DNA from 3 places in the Shewanella loihica PV-4 genome. Region 1 is predicted to be linked to each of the others. Evidence: predicted binding sites of a transcription regulator. Region 1 holds the regulator's gene; each other region holds the start of a gene.
The links. Region 1 encodes sigma-54, which starts transcription at its own class of promoters, with help from an activator protein. Its sites were predicted from a motif close to GTTGGCACGNNNNTNGNNT; they were not measured.
Positions count from the first base shown of each region.

Region 2: the regulator sigma-54 is predicted to act here: its motif matches at 2,948-2,966, upstream of flhA (flagellar biosynthesis protein FlhA).
Region 3: the regulator sigma-54 is predicted to act here: its motif matches at 3,121-3,139, upstream of SHEW_RS07040 (flagellar hook-length control protein FliK).

Region 1 covers NC_009092.1:3,948,962-3,953,849, forward strand. Annotated here, with positions in the region: gene SHEW_RS17105 (KpsF/GutQ family sugar-phosphate isomerase) at 1-130, shown strand, start outside; gene kdsC (3-deoxy-manno-octulosonate-8-phosphatase KdsC) at 132-683, shown strand; gene lptC (LPS export ABC transporter periplasmic protein LptC) at 680-1,237, shown strand; gene lptA (lipopolysaccharide transport periplasmic protein LptA) at 1,224-1,769, shown strand; gene lptB (LPS export ABC transporter ATP-binding protein) at 1,766-2,497, shown strand; gene SHEW_RS17130 (RNA polymerase factor sigma-54) at 2,632-4,119, shown strand; gene hpf (ribosome hibernation promoting factor) at 4,150-4,437, shown strand; gene ptsN (PTS IIA-like nitrogen regulatory protein PtsN) at 4,440-4,883, shown strand; gene rapZ (RNase adapter RapZ) at 4,880-4,888, shown strand, end outside.
Region 2 covers NC_009092.1:1,586,341-1,591,228, reverse strand. Annotated here, with positions in the region: gene flhF (flagellar biosynthesis GTPase FlhF) at 1-799, opposite strand, end outside; gene flhA (flagellar biosynthesis protein FlhA) at 811-2,910, opposite strand; gene flhB (flagellar biosynthesis protein FlhB) at 3,063-4,196, opposite strand; gene fliR (flagellar biosynthetic protein FliR) at 4,196-4,888, opposite strand, start outside.
Region 3 covers NC_009092.1:1,579,091-1,583,978, reverse strand. Annotated here, with positions in the region: gene fliM (flagellar motor switch protein FliM) at 1-649, opposite strand, end outside; gene fliL (flagellar basal body-associated protein FliL) at 692-1,213, opposite strand; gene SHEW_RS07040 (flagellar hook-length control protein FliK) at 1,313-3,010, opposite strand; gene fliJ (flagellar export protein FliJ) at 3,400-3,846, opposite strand; gene fliI (flagellar protein export ATPase FliI) at 3,876-4,888, opposite strand, start outside.

The DNA of each region.
Region 1 (4,888 bases):
CATCTTAGCCGCCCAGGCCCTCAAGGTGATGGACGAGAAGGAGATCAACGGCCTGATTGTCACCGACGAGCAGCAGAAGCCGATTGGTGCGCTCAATATGCTGGACATGGTCAAGGCGGGGGTGATCTAACATGGCACATCAAGGTTTTTACGGCCCGATAACCGACGCAGTCTGGCAGAAGGCTAAACAGATCAAACTCTTGATCTGCGACGTCGACGGCGTCTTCTCCGATGGCTTAGTCTATATGAGCAATTCGGGCGACGAACTCAAGACCTTCCATACCCGCGACGGCTATGGCGTCCGCTCGCTGCTGACCAGCGATATTCCGGTGGCCATCATCACGGGGCGTAAGTCGCAGATAGTGGAAGATCGCATGACGGCCCTGGGTATCACCCACATCTACCAGGGCGTCGACAACAAGCTCGAGCCTTATCAGGAGCTGCTTAACCTCTATAAGGTGAGGCCTGAGGAAGTTGCCTATATTGGCGATGACATGGTGGATCTGCCCGTGATGGAGCAGGTTGGCCTGTCTGTCTGCGTGGCCGACGGTCATCCCTATGTACGCCAACACGCCGACATGGTTACCCATATCAAGGGCGGCCACGGCGCATTGCGTGAATTGACGGATCTCATCCTGCTCAGCCAGGATAAGTTTGCCTCGGCCCACGGAATGAGCATATGAACAGAGTCACGCTGGCGATCATCGCCTTCTTCGGCACAGCACTGATCCTTTATTGGCAGGTTCAGTCGAAAAAGGGCAGCGAAGAGCTGGCCCTGGATAATGTCGATCGTCCCGACTACATAGTCCGGGATCTCAAGAGCGTGCAATACAATGATGAGGGTGGCATCAACAGCCGGGTATCGGCCAGTCACATGGAGCATTACGCCGAGCGCAACCAGACCTACTTTACCCAGCCCATCTATCTGGTCTACCCCGACAACGGCGATGCCCAGTGGCGCCTGAGATCCACCAAGGGCACACTGGACAAAAATAGCGGACGGGTCACCCTGGAAAATAATGTTATCATTGACGCCATTAGCCCAGAGGAACCGATTCAGACCATAGAGACCACCTATCTGGAGCTGGATCTCAATACTATGATTATGACATCCGACAGAAGCATTCGGATCACAGGGCGTGATTTCCTCATCACGGGGGAAGGCTTATATGCCGATCTCAACGCCCAAAATATCAAACTGACGAGTCAGGTAGAAGGAACATATGAAACTAAATAGCCTTATTCTTGCGGGCCTGCTGCCCCTGGTCAGTGTTGGCGCCTATGCCAAGGTGAACGACCTGCTGCAAGAGGTTAAGATCTCTGCCGCCAGCCAGGAAGCCGACATTAAGAACAACCAGATCATCTTCCACGGTCCGGTCGAGGTCACCCAAGGCTCAATCAAGATATTGGCCAGTGAACTACGCGCCTTCAGCAAAGAGAAGAACAGCGGCAAGATACTGATCGCCACCGGCAACCCGGCCACCTACTCGCAGGTGATGGAAGATGGCCGTCCCGCCTCGGCCAGCGCCAAGGAGATCCGCTACGAGCTTTCCAGCCGCACCCTGACGCTCATTGGCGACGCCACCCTGGAACAGGAAGGCAGCCAGGTCACGGGGTCGCAGATCCGCTACAACATAGAACAGCAACAGCTGATCGCCGAGAGCACAGGCAAAGACAGAGTGATCACTATCATTCAGCCTGAGAACTATCAGGAACAGATCCAGCCAGAGCAGAAGCCCGAGAAGAAACCAGAACAGGAAAAACAATGACAGACCTGATCTTGAAGGCGGAGAACCTCGCCAAGAGCTATAAGAGTCGTGCCGTTGTCCAAGACGTGAGCCTCACGGTCAAGACCGGGCAAATCGTCGGCCTGCTGGGGCCAAACGGCGCCGGCAAGACCACCACCTTTTACATGGTCGTCGGCCTGGTACAGAGCGACAAGGGCCGCATCTTTATCGACGATGACGACCTGACGCTAGACCCAATGCACCTACGCGCCCGCAAAGGCATAGGCTACCTGCCTCAGGAAGCCAGCATCTTCCGTAAGCTCTCGGTGCGGGACAACATCATGGCCGTGCTCCAGACCCGCAGCGATCTTAATAACGATGGCCGCGAAGAGGAGCTGGAACACCTGCTGGAAGAGTTTCACATCACCCATATCCGTGACAGCCACGGCATGGCGCTCTCGGGCGGTGAACGTCGCCGGGTGGAGATCGCCAGGGCCCTAGCCGCCAACCCTAAGTTTATTCTTCTCGACGAGCCGTTCGCCGGGGTCGATCCCATCTCGGTAATCGACATCAAGAAGATCATCGAACAGCTCAAGAATCGCGGCCTGGGGGTGTTGATCACCGACCATAACGTGCGCGAGACATTAGACGTCTGCGAGAAAGCCTATATCGTCAGCCATGGTAATCTGATCGCCGAGGGCACACCCGCCGAAATCTTAGACAACCAGCAAGTACGAGCAGTGTACTTAGGTGAACAATTCAAGCTATAGTTAATCTTATAATGGGGCCACAGAGGAAAAACCACGCGTTAATTGTGGCCTTAGGAACTATCCGATATATTTGTCCGGCACATATAGCCAGAGCTTTCTCATTTTATAATTAGAAACAAGGGAATAGCAGTACGATGAAAGCGTCACTTCAGCTCAAAATGGGTCAGCATCTCACCATGACGCCCCAGCTACAACAGGCCATACGTCTGTTGCAGTTGTCGTCATTAGAGTTGCAGCAGGAGATCCAGCAGGCATTAGAATCCAACCCGCTACTGGAGTTGGATGAAGAGCAGGAGAGCGCCAGCATCGAGCTGCAAGACGATGGCGTCACCGACAGCTTCGACAACAAGTACGACGACAAGATAGAGCTGGATTCGAGCCAGGATAACTCAGGGGTCGAGACCTCTGATGCCCTGACTCAAGACTCTATGCCAGACGAGCTGCCGGTGGATACCACCTGGGATGAGGTCTACACCGCCTCACCAAACTCAAGCTCGGGCGCCATGCGCGACGACGACATGCCTTTTCAGGGCGAGACCAGCGAAGGTCTGTATGAACACCTGGAATGGCAGAAGAACCTGACCCCTTTTTCCGATAACGACCTGGCCATCGCTACCGCCATCATCGACGCTATCGACGAGCGCGGTTACCTGACCCAGACCTGCGAAGATATTCTCGAGGCCATGGGCGACCCAGAGATCGAACTCGACGAGGTCGAAGCGGTGCTCAAGCGAGTACAACACTTCGACCCTATTGGCGTGGCGGCCCGTGATCTCAGCGAATGTCTGACCATTCAGCTGGCCCAATACAGCGACGATACCCCGCACATCGCCAACGCCCGCATGCTGATCAAGGAGCACCTGGATCTCATCGCCGGACGCGACTTCCGTCTGCTGATGCGCAAAACCAAGCTCAAGGAAGATGAGCTGAGGGATGCCATCGCCCTTATTCAGACCCTGAATCCCCGTCCCGGTCTCGCCATCACCGCCAGCCGCGACGAGTACGTGATCCCGGATGTGACCGTCACCAAGAAGAAGGGACGCTGGGTAGTCGAGCTCAACCCAGACAGCATGCCTAAGATCAACGTCAACCAGCAGTATGCCGCCATGGCCCGCAGCACTAAGAGTCAGGCGGATGGCCAGTTTATTCGCGGCCACCTGCAGGAAGCCAAATGGTTCCTCAAGAGCCTGGAGAGTCGCAACGAGACCCTGCTCAAGGTGACCAACTGTATCGTCGACTTCCAGCAAGGCTTCTTCGAATTTGGCGAAGAGGCGATGAAGCCCATGGTACTGAACGACATCGCCGAGGCGGTGGAGATGCATGAATCCACCATCTCACGTGTGACCACGCAAAAATATATGCATACCCCGAGAGGGATCTTCGAGCTTAAATACTTCTTCTCCAGTCACGTCGGTACCGACGATGGCGGAGAGTGCTCTTCAACAGCAATACGTGCCTTCATTAAGAAGCTGGTTGCTGCGGAAAACCAGAAAAAGCCATTGAGCGACAGCAAGATGGCTCAACTCTTGGCCGAACAGGGGATTAAGGTGGCTAGACGCACCATTGCCAAGTATCGCGAGGCAATGCTTATACCGCCCTCGAATCAGCGCAAGAGCTTATAAAACAAACCTGGAAACTGGAGGACTATCTTTATGCAAATAAACCTGACTGGGCACCATATCGAGATCACCCAATCTCTACGAAGCTACATCGAAGAGAAATTCACAAAGCTTGAACGTCATTTCGATCAGATCAATAATGTGCACGTTGTATTAAATGTCGAAAAGTTGCAACAGAAGGTTGAGGCAAAGTTACATCTCCGTGGCGGAGAAGTGTTCGCAACATCCGAACATGCGGACATGTATGCCGCGATAGACTCCCTGATTGACAAACTCGATCGTCAGGTCATTAAACACAAAGAGAAGCTTACTAAACATTAACGATGGAACTGAGTACCATCCTGCGGCCGGAGTGCACCACCTGCGCCACTCCGGGCAGTAAGAAAAAGGTACTGGAGCTTATCAGCGACTTAGCCGCTGTCCAGTACCCCACCCTCTCCTCTCAAGAAATATTTGAAAGCCTTCTGGCTCGAGAGAAAATGGGCAGCACAGGTATAGGCAATGGTATCGCGATTCCTCACGGACGGCTGACTAACATAGATCAACCCGTGGCCGTACTGGTGAAATGTGCTGAACCAATCGCATTCGATGCCATTGACAATCAGCCCGTCGATATCCTTTTTGCGTTATTGGTGCCCGCAGATCAATGCGAGCAACATCTTAGCACCCTGGCCGCTATGGCCGAGAAGCTCAATGATAAGGCGATCATGAAGCAGCTAAGAAAGACCCAAGATGAATCCGAACTCTATCAGGTGATCACCCAATGAAATTG
Region 2 (4,888 bases), 2.2 Mb from region 1:
TTGGGCCCACGAAGGCGACCACACCGCCCTGACGAACGATGTCGTCCCCCTGGTTGTCGAGCATGTTCGCCAGGCTGCGTGGCAAGGCCTTCACCAAGTCCGCTGGCACATAGTGCTCGCTCAAGGCCGATAACTTGGCGGCGACCTCAGGGCTAAACTCGGCATCCAGCAGGCGGCTCTCTAACATGGCGCCCACAGGATCCAGACGACTCTTCTGCTCAGTCAGCAGTGAGGTCACCTGATGTGTCAGTAGGTTGCGAAGTGATGCCAGCTCTTCACGCATAGACTCGATCTCGCTGGCCGGCGCGCTCTTATCACGCTTGGCACGGTTAAAATTCTGGCTCTCGTGTGTGTTGGCATGGGGATTAGCCTGCATGCCGCCATGCATATTAGGCGCGGCCATTTCATCGCTTGGCGCCTTCAATCCCTGGGCCCAGGCAGGCATCTCGAGTGCTTCATTCGATTGGCTTAATTGCTGACTGACGCGATTTTGTTGACGCTCGAGCAGCGCTTGCAGCGAATCGGCTACGGGTGATGGCTGTTTTTTTGACTCTGTCTTAATGGGCTGACGACCGATAGAAACCTTCTCCTCGGCCAGATCGAGAAAGCTGGGTGACAAAGGCGCGGCATCATTTTTCGCCACGCTCGGCTTAGGCTCATCGTAGTCTACCGCGGCGACGATCTCGATACCGCCGGTAACTTTCTTGTTCGACATGATCACCGCATCCGAACCTAATGTCTCTTTCACCTGGGCCAATGCAGAGCGCATATCTTTTGCCAAAAAACGTTTTATTTTCACTTAAATACCCTCTACTGGCCGACCGCTGATACGATGCGAATTTGTTTCTCATCGGGTACCTCTTGGTAAGAGATCACCCGCAGATTTGGAATCGTATGTTTAACAAAACGCGACAGCGTCGAACGTAACATACCCGATGTCAGTAGGATGGCTGGTTGGCCCACCATCTCCTGACGCTGGGATGCGTCGAGTAACGACTTTTGCATCCTCTCGGCAAGGCTAGGTTCGATATTCGGCCCCTCGCCTCCCGTTGCCTGCATAGACTGATGCAACATCTGTTCCAATTCGGGCGCCAAAGTAATGACAGGAATTTCCGGCTCTGGACCGCTTATTTCTTGAACAATCATGCGTTTAAGTGCAATACGTACAGCAGCGGTAAGCACCTCGGTATCGTTACTCTTAGGCCCGTACTCGAGCAGAGTCTGAACTATGGTCTTAAGGTCGCGGATCGACACGCCTTCGTTAAGCAGGTTCTGCATCACCTTGACCACAGTGCCCAGCGGCAAGACATCGGGAATGAAACCACTGACCAGCTTAGGCGAATGCTTGGCCAGCATATCCATCAGCTGCTGCACCTCTTCGTAGCCCAGCAGCTTGGAGGCGTTATTGGTTAACAGCTGACTCAGGTGAGTCGCCACTACGGTAGCGGCATCCACCACGGTATAACCTAGAGTCTGAGCATGTTCTCTGAGCTCAGGGGCGATCCATACCGCCTCTAAACCAAATGCGGGATCTGTGGTCTCGACACCATCTAGTTTGCCGTAAACCTGACCTGGGTTGATGGCCAGTTCACAATCGTGACGAATATCCGCCTCACCTGAGGCCACACCCATCAGGGAGATCCTATAGGTGTTTGGCGCCAGATCCAGGTTATCGCGAATATGCACGGCGGGAACAAGAAAGCCCAGCTCTTGAGAGAGCTTCTTACGCACGCCCTTGATACGTCCAAGCAGCTCACCACCCTGGCCCTTATCCACCAGCGGGATCAGACGATAGCCCACCTCCAGACCAATGGTGTCCACCTGCTGCACATCATCCCAGCTAAGCTCTTTGGGCTTGGCATCGCCGGGAGTCGCTGGTGAGGACTTGGCGATCTCCAAGGCACGTTGTCTGTCGAGATCTTTCTTACGATGCAGAAAATAGGCACCACCCGCGGTGATCAGGCCAAAGCTGAGAAAAGCGAAATGCGGCATGCCAGGCACTATGCCCATGGTCAGCAGGACGCCGGCGGCGATGGCCAGCGACTTAGGGTTGTCGAACATCTGGCTCATAACCATCTGTCCCATGTCGCCAGATTCGTTTTGACGGGTCACCATCAAGGCCGCCGCGATGGAGAGCAAGAGACCAGGGATCTGCGCCACCAGGCCATCACCGATAGTCAATAGGGTGTAGATCTCAACCGCAGAGGAGAAGTCCAGCCCATGCTGGGCCATACCTATGACGAAACCGCCCAGGATGTTGATCACCAGAATCATGATACCGGCGATGGCATCGCCTTTTACAAACTTGGAGGCACCATCCATCGCACCATAGAAGTCGGCCTCCTTGGTTACTTCGGCGCGGCGAATACGCGCCTGATCTTGATTAAGGATCCCGGCGTTAAGGTCGGCGTCGATTGCCATCTGCTTACCTGGCATGGCATCTAGTGTGAAGCGAGCGCTCACCTCTGAGATACGTCCGGCGCCCTTGGTTACCACGGCGAAGTTGATGATGATCAGGATAAGAAACACCACCAGACCCACGGCATAGTTACCGCCAATCACCACTGAGCCGAAGGCCTCAATCACCTTACCGGCGGCGTCGCCACCGTTGTGCCCCTCGAGTAAGACGATACGGGTCGAGGCGACGTTAAGCGCCAAACGCAGCAAGGTAGCAACCAGCAGCACTGTGGGAAAGGCAGCAAAATCCAGGGGGCGGTCGGTATAGATGGCCACCAGCAAGACCACCAGGGCCAAGGCGATATTAAAAGAAAACAGGATATCCAACAGGAAGGCCGGCATGGGCAAGACGATCATCGCCAGCGCCGCAAGCACCAATATGGGCGTACCTATCCCTTTAAAATTGGCGGGTTTTACCTGTTTTATCTGACCGAGCGTTGCTTTCAAATCCATCAATCTAGCGCCTGAACTTTGACATCTAGCTAGGATTCAGCAAAAAGTACGCCAACTTAAGGCCGGCTTAGTTCGCAGCGACTCGAGCGGATAACAAACGAACAAATATCAGACAGTACAGACGCAAAATAAGAGTTAACCAACTTAAAGCGTTAGTATTTTAGCTCATCAGGGATCGGCTGATTGATAGGGATAGGTGTCGGACGCTTACCACCTTTTTGCTGATATTGACGCAGTTGGAACACATAAGCCAATACCTGGGCCACGGCAGTAAACAGCCCCTCGGGGATCTCCTGATCTATCTTGGTGGTGTGATAGATGGCCCTGGCCAATGGCGGCGCCGAGACGATGGCTACATCATGCTCGCGGGCGATCTCACGGATCTTAAAGGCCACATCGTCTACCCCCTTGGCAAGCACATAGGGCGCGGCGGCCTTGGTCACATCATATTTTACCGCCACAGCATAGTGCTCTGGGTTGACCACAATCACGTCGGCATTGGGCACCTCGGCCATCATGCGCCGCTGCGCCATCTCACGCTGCATCTGACGCACCCGGCCTTTCACCTCAGGCTGACCCTCGGTGTCCTTGTACTCGTCCTTGATCTCCTGCTTGGTCATTCTCAGCTGTTTATTGTGGTTCCAGATCTGAAACGGCACATCGATCACCACGATGATCACGGTAGAGGAGCAGAGCACAATAAACATCCACACCAGCAGATCCAGGGCGTTATAGACATTGCCCGGCAGATGCCCCTGGGACAGGGTAAGAATATCGTTGAAATAGTAGCTCAGCAGCAGATAGGCCATCAGGGCCACCACGGAGAATTTGGCGATTCCCTTAGTCAGCTCCACCAGGGCTTGTACCCCGAACATACGCTTAAAGCCGCTGATGGGATTCATCTTATTACCCTTGGGCATGAACGCCTTGGCGGAGAAGGTTATCCCACCGAGCACCACGTTACCCAAGAAGGCGATAAAGGCGAGAAACAGCACGAAGCTGGCCATAGGGATCGCCAGCTCCTTGAAGACCATCATCCAGATATTGAACAGGCTATTGGTGTCGTAGATCTCCTGTCTGCTCATGGTAAACAGCTTGGTCATCACGCTCATCAACGACTGGCCCAGGCTCGGCCCTATGACGGCAAACCCTACCGCCGCCGACATCAACACAGCTGAGGTGCCCAGCTCCTTAGATCGGGCGACCTGCCCTTTCTCTCGCGCCTGTTCGCGTCGCCTGGGGGTCGCCTCTTCGGTCTTCTCCTGACTGGTATCGTTATCGGCCATCAGAAGCTCCCAGCAGTGCTACATTGCAGCTGCACCAGATCGCACAGCAACAACTGGGCCGAACGCCAGACCTCGTCGAAATGCGCCATAATAGGCGTCAAGGTCAACCAGAGAATAATCAAACCACTCACCATGGTCACGGGGAAACCGATGGCGAAGATGTTAAGCTGCGGCGAGGCGCGGGTCATCACCCCGAAAGAGAGGTTGATCAGCAAGAGCGCCACAATCGCCGAGATGGACATGGTCAGCGCCGCACCGAACATATAGGCGCCCCACTCCGCCAGACGCCGATAGCTAGCGATGCTTATTCCTTGCATGGACACGGGAATGGTATCGAAGCTGGCCACCAACATGCGGATCATCACCAGATGACCATCCACCGCCAAGAAGATCATGGTCGTCAGCAGCAAGAAGAAGTTACCGATAACCGGGGTCTGCTGGCCTGAGCCGGGGTCCACCATGGAGGCGAAACCTAAGCTGGTCTGCATGCCGATGATCTGTCCGGTCAACACGAAGGTCTGCATGATAAGCAAGGTGACAAACCCCATGGCAACGCCAATCAAGATCTGCTGCACGGTCACGAACACGGCGCCTAATGAAAATAGCTCGACCTCGGTATTGACCGGCAACATGGGGGCGATGGCGAAGGTGATCGCCACCGAAAGCAGCAGGCGCACACGGGTCGGTGTGGT
Region 3 (4,888 bases), 2.2 Mb from region 1:
AATATGGCATGGTGATATGGAAATCACCGCCGCCACCATCCACCTCGATGTGGAAGGAGCTCACCACCACCACCTCGGTCGGGCTGACGATGTTAGCCATCGCAGGGTTCACCTCGGAGTCAAGATAATCGAACTCGACATCCATCACAGGTGCCCAGGCTTCCTTATAATCTTCGAAGATGATCTTCAAAAGCAGCTGCACGATGCGCCGCTCGGTGGGAGTAAATTCCCGCCCCTCGATCTTGGCGTGAAAACGGCCGTCGCCGCCGAAGAAGTTATCCACCAGGATAAACACCAGACGGGCCTCCATGGTGATCAGCGCAGTACCCTTCAAGGGACTGAAACGCACCATATTCAGGCTGGTCGGTACAAACAGGGTATGGACATATTCGCCAAACTTGAGCATCTGCACGCCGTTGATCGACACCTCGGCCGCACGGCGCATCATGTTAAACATGCTGATCCTCAGGTGGCGGGCAAAACGCTCGTTGACGATCTCCAGGGTCGGCATACGACCACGGACGATACGATCTTGTGATGAAAAGTCATAGGCGCGCGCATCGAGCGCGTCACTCACCTCTTCCTCTTCGACGTCGTCGACACCATGAAGTAGCGCATCAATTTCGTCTTGGCTTAATAGATCACTCACAATATCGTCCTATCATACTTGTTAGCTTATAAATCACCGGCATTACTGCATCACGAAGCCGGTAAACAGCACCTTTTCAACCACTTTACGTCCGGTCACAGGTTGCAGGGTATTCTGCACATTCAGCAGGGCCAACTGGCGCAGCTCATCCTTACCAGCAAGGGAGCTGAGCTTCTGCACATCGGCACTACTAAAGGTGGTCAGCAACGCATCCTCGATAAGCGGAATATGCTTCTTGATCAAGACGTCATCGTCAGAGCCACGCACCATGAGCTGCACCTTGATCTCCACCAGACGGGAGCGATTCTGCCCCGGCAGGTTGAACAGGAAGGGTCTCGGCATCCCCACATAGAAGGCTTCACGGCTGTTTGCCGGCTCGCTCTGCTCGGTTTGCTCCCCTTCGGCCATGGTCTCATCACTCGGTTCGCCGCCCGACAAGAACAACCAGGCACCCACACCTAACAGGACCACCAAGAGTGCACCAATAGCCGCAAAGATAATGAGCTTCTTCTTACTCTTAGGCTCTACATTCTCTTCAAGTTCTAACGATTCTTCTTCCGCCATCTCTTATCCCTATCACACTCGGCTCACACTCAGCATCGTCATGATTTTTTAGCGCATATCAAACGATTGGGCAATCATACCAACCTATAGGTTACCTGCTTACGCGTAATAATCTATACCCGAACGATAACTTGTTGCGTTATTCGACACTAACAGGCTCTCTTCTGCCGAAATTTCATCCATCTCAGACAGACCATGGCCCACTCCCTCGCCTTGCTCGCCATTGCCGCCCTGCTCTTTGCCGCCTTGAGAGACGTTACTATCGGTCAGCTGCATCCCCTGCTCGGCCAGTAGCTCTCGCAGACGCGGGATGGCTTGCTCAACCAGATCCCGCGTCTGGGTCTGGGTTACATGAAACTGCACCTGAGTCTGGTCGCCCTGCACCTGAACCCGAACCATCATGTGGCCAAGCTCGGGCGGATCCAGGCGAATCTCAGCCTGCTGCACGCCTTGGCTCACCATGGCCACCAGCTGCTGACGCATCACGGGCGAGAATTTATGGATCATCTCCTGCATCTGCGTCACAGGTTCGCCCTGAGGCTTGATAGAAACTTGATATTGTGGGAGGACCTCATTTCTTGCGCCTTGCAAGCCCTGCAGCGATAAGGCGTTTAGCTTAGTATCTGCCGCGGCATCTGGCATTTCACCGGCCTTTGGCGACATGGTCACGGCAAGGTTAGCGCCCTTCAGCAGCTCCTGCGCGGCTTTGCCATCGCGGCCCTCTGCGCCCGAGGTCGTCTTCAGAGCACCATTTTGTGCCTGCTCGGCGGCAAGCTTGGCGTCAGCTAGCTTAGCTTCACCAAACTTAGACTCACCAACCTTGGATTCACCCAATATGGCTTTCACGCCTTTCTCATTAACGGCACTTTCCACGCCGCTCGCGTTATTGGCCGAGGTTAGGCCTGTTTGACTAATCTCATTCTGATTTAGCCCAACCTGATTTAGTCCCGCCTGACTGGCACCGCCTGCACCTTGTGAAGGCTCAGTTTGAGTTGCAGCAAGGTTGCTTTGCGACTGACTCGCCTTGGCCGAGAGATATTGCTTGGCGTCATTAATAAGTGCCGCCAGCTTGGCAGCATCACTCTCTAGCGCCTCAGCTTGACCAAGCTCACCATTTCCAGACTTATTCTTACCCGCTATGCCATGAATAAGCCCCTCTAGCATCTGCGGCGGTAAGGCCGTCAGCTCATCCTTGGACAAACCGGTTTGCGCCATCACCTCACTTAAAGCATCTTCGGGAAGCTGAGCCAATATCGCCTCGCTCCCCAGGCTATTTGGATTGATGACGGGTAAGATATGATCATCTCCGGCGCCGGGGTTAAGCAGCTCATCTATACCCTCTAAGGCCGCTTTTTCGGTATCGACCTTGTCCTTAGCCCCTTTTACAAAGGTAGGAAGCAGCTCATTGTCGGCAGATGACTCACCATCAGCATCACCCGGCGGCAAAATGACGCCGTCGGCGGCAAATTCCGCCTCATCCCCCAGCTTGTTCGCCAGATGGATCTGCGCCAGCACGTTGGAGACATCGTCGCTCTCTTTGTCCTGCGTGGGCGCCTTCTCCTGCTTAACATCGGCCTTATCAGTGTTATCGCGTTGAGCCACGTTTTCGGCTTGGGACTGGTGGCGCGTTTTTGCCTGTGAGTTCACCTCATCCTGGCCACTCGCCTTAGCCAAAGCCTCTGAAAAACCTTTGTTTTCTGACTTAGACTCTGCGGTCGACTTCGCATCTGATGCACTGGGCAACACCCCGACTTTCTCTTTGCCGGGCTCGACATTAGATAGGAGTATTTGGGTCATCTGTGGCATGCTTCCTCCAACACTCATCTTGGGCACGACAATGTCACGTGCCACCCGAGCGTCAATTATTCGCTAAGCTTTGGACTCATTGGCCCTTACTAATCAACATCAAGCAATAAAAATGCCAAGTTAATCATACCAATCCTAGTAAATAACCAATCATGCTAGCTTGTTAAAATGCCCGATAACGGCGTTACTATTTTTGATTGTAGAATAACTGCTTATCGAAAGATCATGCCTTGTCCTCGAACGTCTTTCCTACACTACTTCTGATCACTTACTTACCGTGATTGGTATTACAATTTGACTTGAAAAAAGTGGCGAGACAGTAGAATTGTATGGGGATGATGAAGAGACGCACGCCTCTACTGATTGTACCTATTAGGGGATTAACGGGTAGACTGGCGGAAAAATTGTTGCGAGGCAAACTCGTCGATCATCTTCTGTTCCTGTTTAGCCTCAAACTTTTGTTTTGCTTCGGCTTTATGCGCGAGTAACAGCTCGACAGCCTTGCGCTTTTGTTGCTTACCCTGCCAATATTGCTGGGCCTTCTGACGCTGCTTATCCGTCTCCGACACGGCGAAGACCTGCTTCTCGATCGCCTCATCGATCTGACGGATAAACTGATGAAACTGATGATAACTGCTGGCGGCAATCACTTGCCCCTGTTGCGCCTCCATCTGTTTCATGTAATCGAGACGATACTGCTGCAAGGCATCGAGCTGCTGGCGACATTTATTCAACGTCAACTGCACGCCTCTTAGCTGAGTCGCCGCGGCCTCCTCGGCGTCGAGGGCTAACTTGAGTACTGTCTCTAAGGGGTCATGCTTTGCCATGGCCGTTACGCTCTCCGATAAAATTCAGGCTAGACCTGACACTGGGCGCTCAATTGACCCAGCATCAAGGCGCTGGAATCGAAGCTGATGGCTTCCTTCATGGTCTGGCGCAGGAAGGCGTTCATGGCTGGCTGCAGCCGTATGGCGTTATCGATACGAGGGTCGCTCCCCTGAGTATAGGCACCGATAGAGATGAGGTCGCGATTTTGTTGGTACAGAGAATACATCTGCTTCACCCGGCGCGTCGCCTCCAGATGAGCGTCACTGATCACCATAGGCGCCACACGGCTGATAGAGGCCTCGACGTCGATGGCAGGGTAATGACCCGAATCGGCTAATGCCCGCGATAACACAATATGGCCATCGAGGATCGCCCGCGCCGCATCGGCGATCGGATCCTGCAGATCATCGCCCTCGGTCAGCACGGTATAGAAGGCGGTAATTGAGCCCTGGCCGGCGCCGCCGTTACCGGCGCGCTCCACCAGCTTAGGCAGCTTGGCAAACACAGAGGGCGGATAGCCTTTGGTGGCCGGCGGCTCACCGACGGCCAGGGCGATCTCACGCTGCGCCTGGGCGTAACGAGTCAGGCTGTCCATCAGCAGCAATACGTTGTAACCCAGATCGCGAAAATATTCGGCGATACGGGTCGAGGTCTCACAGGCTCGAAGACGCATCAGCGGCGAGGTATCGGCGGGCGCCGCCACCACCACGCTGCGGGAACGTCCCTCGGCGCCCAAGATCTCTTCGATAAACTCTTTCACTTCGCGGCCACGTTCCCCCACCAGACCAACGACAATCACATCGGCCGTGGTGCCCCGGGTCATCATGCCCAGCAGCACACTCTTACCCACACCCGAACCGGCAAATAGACCCATACGTTGGCCCTTACCCACGGTCAACATGGCGTTGATGGCACGAACCCCCACATCCAAAGGTTCGCTGATGGCGCGGCGCGCCAAGGGGTTTAGCATGGTGGCATGACGGGTAGCTTTCTGATCGGTATGCAGCTGCCCCAAGCCGTCTATCGGCGCACCATTGCCAT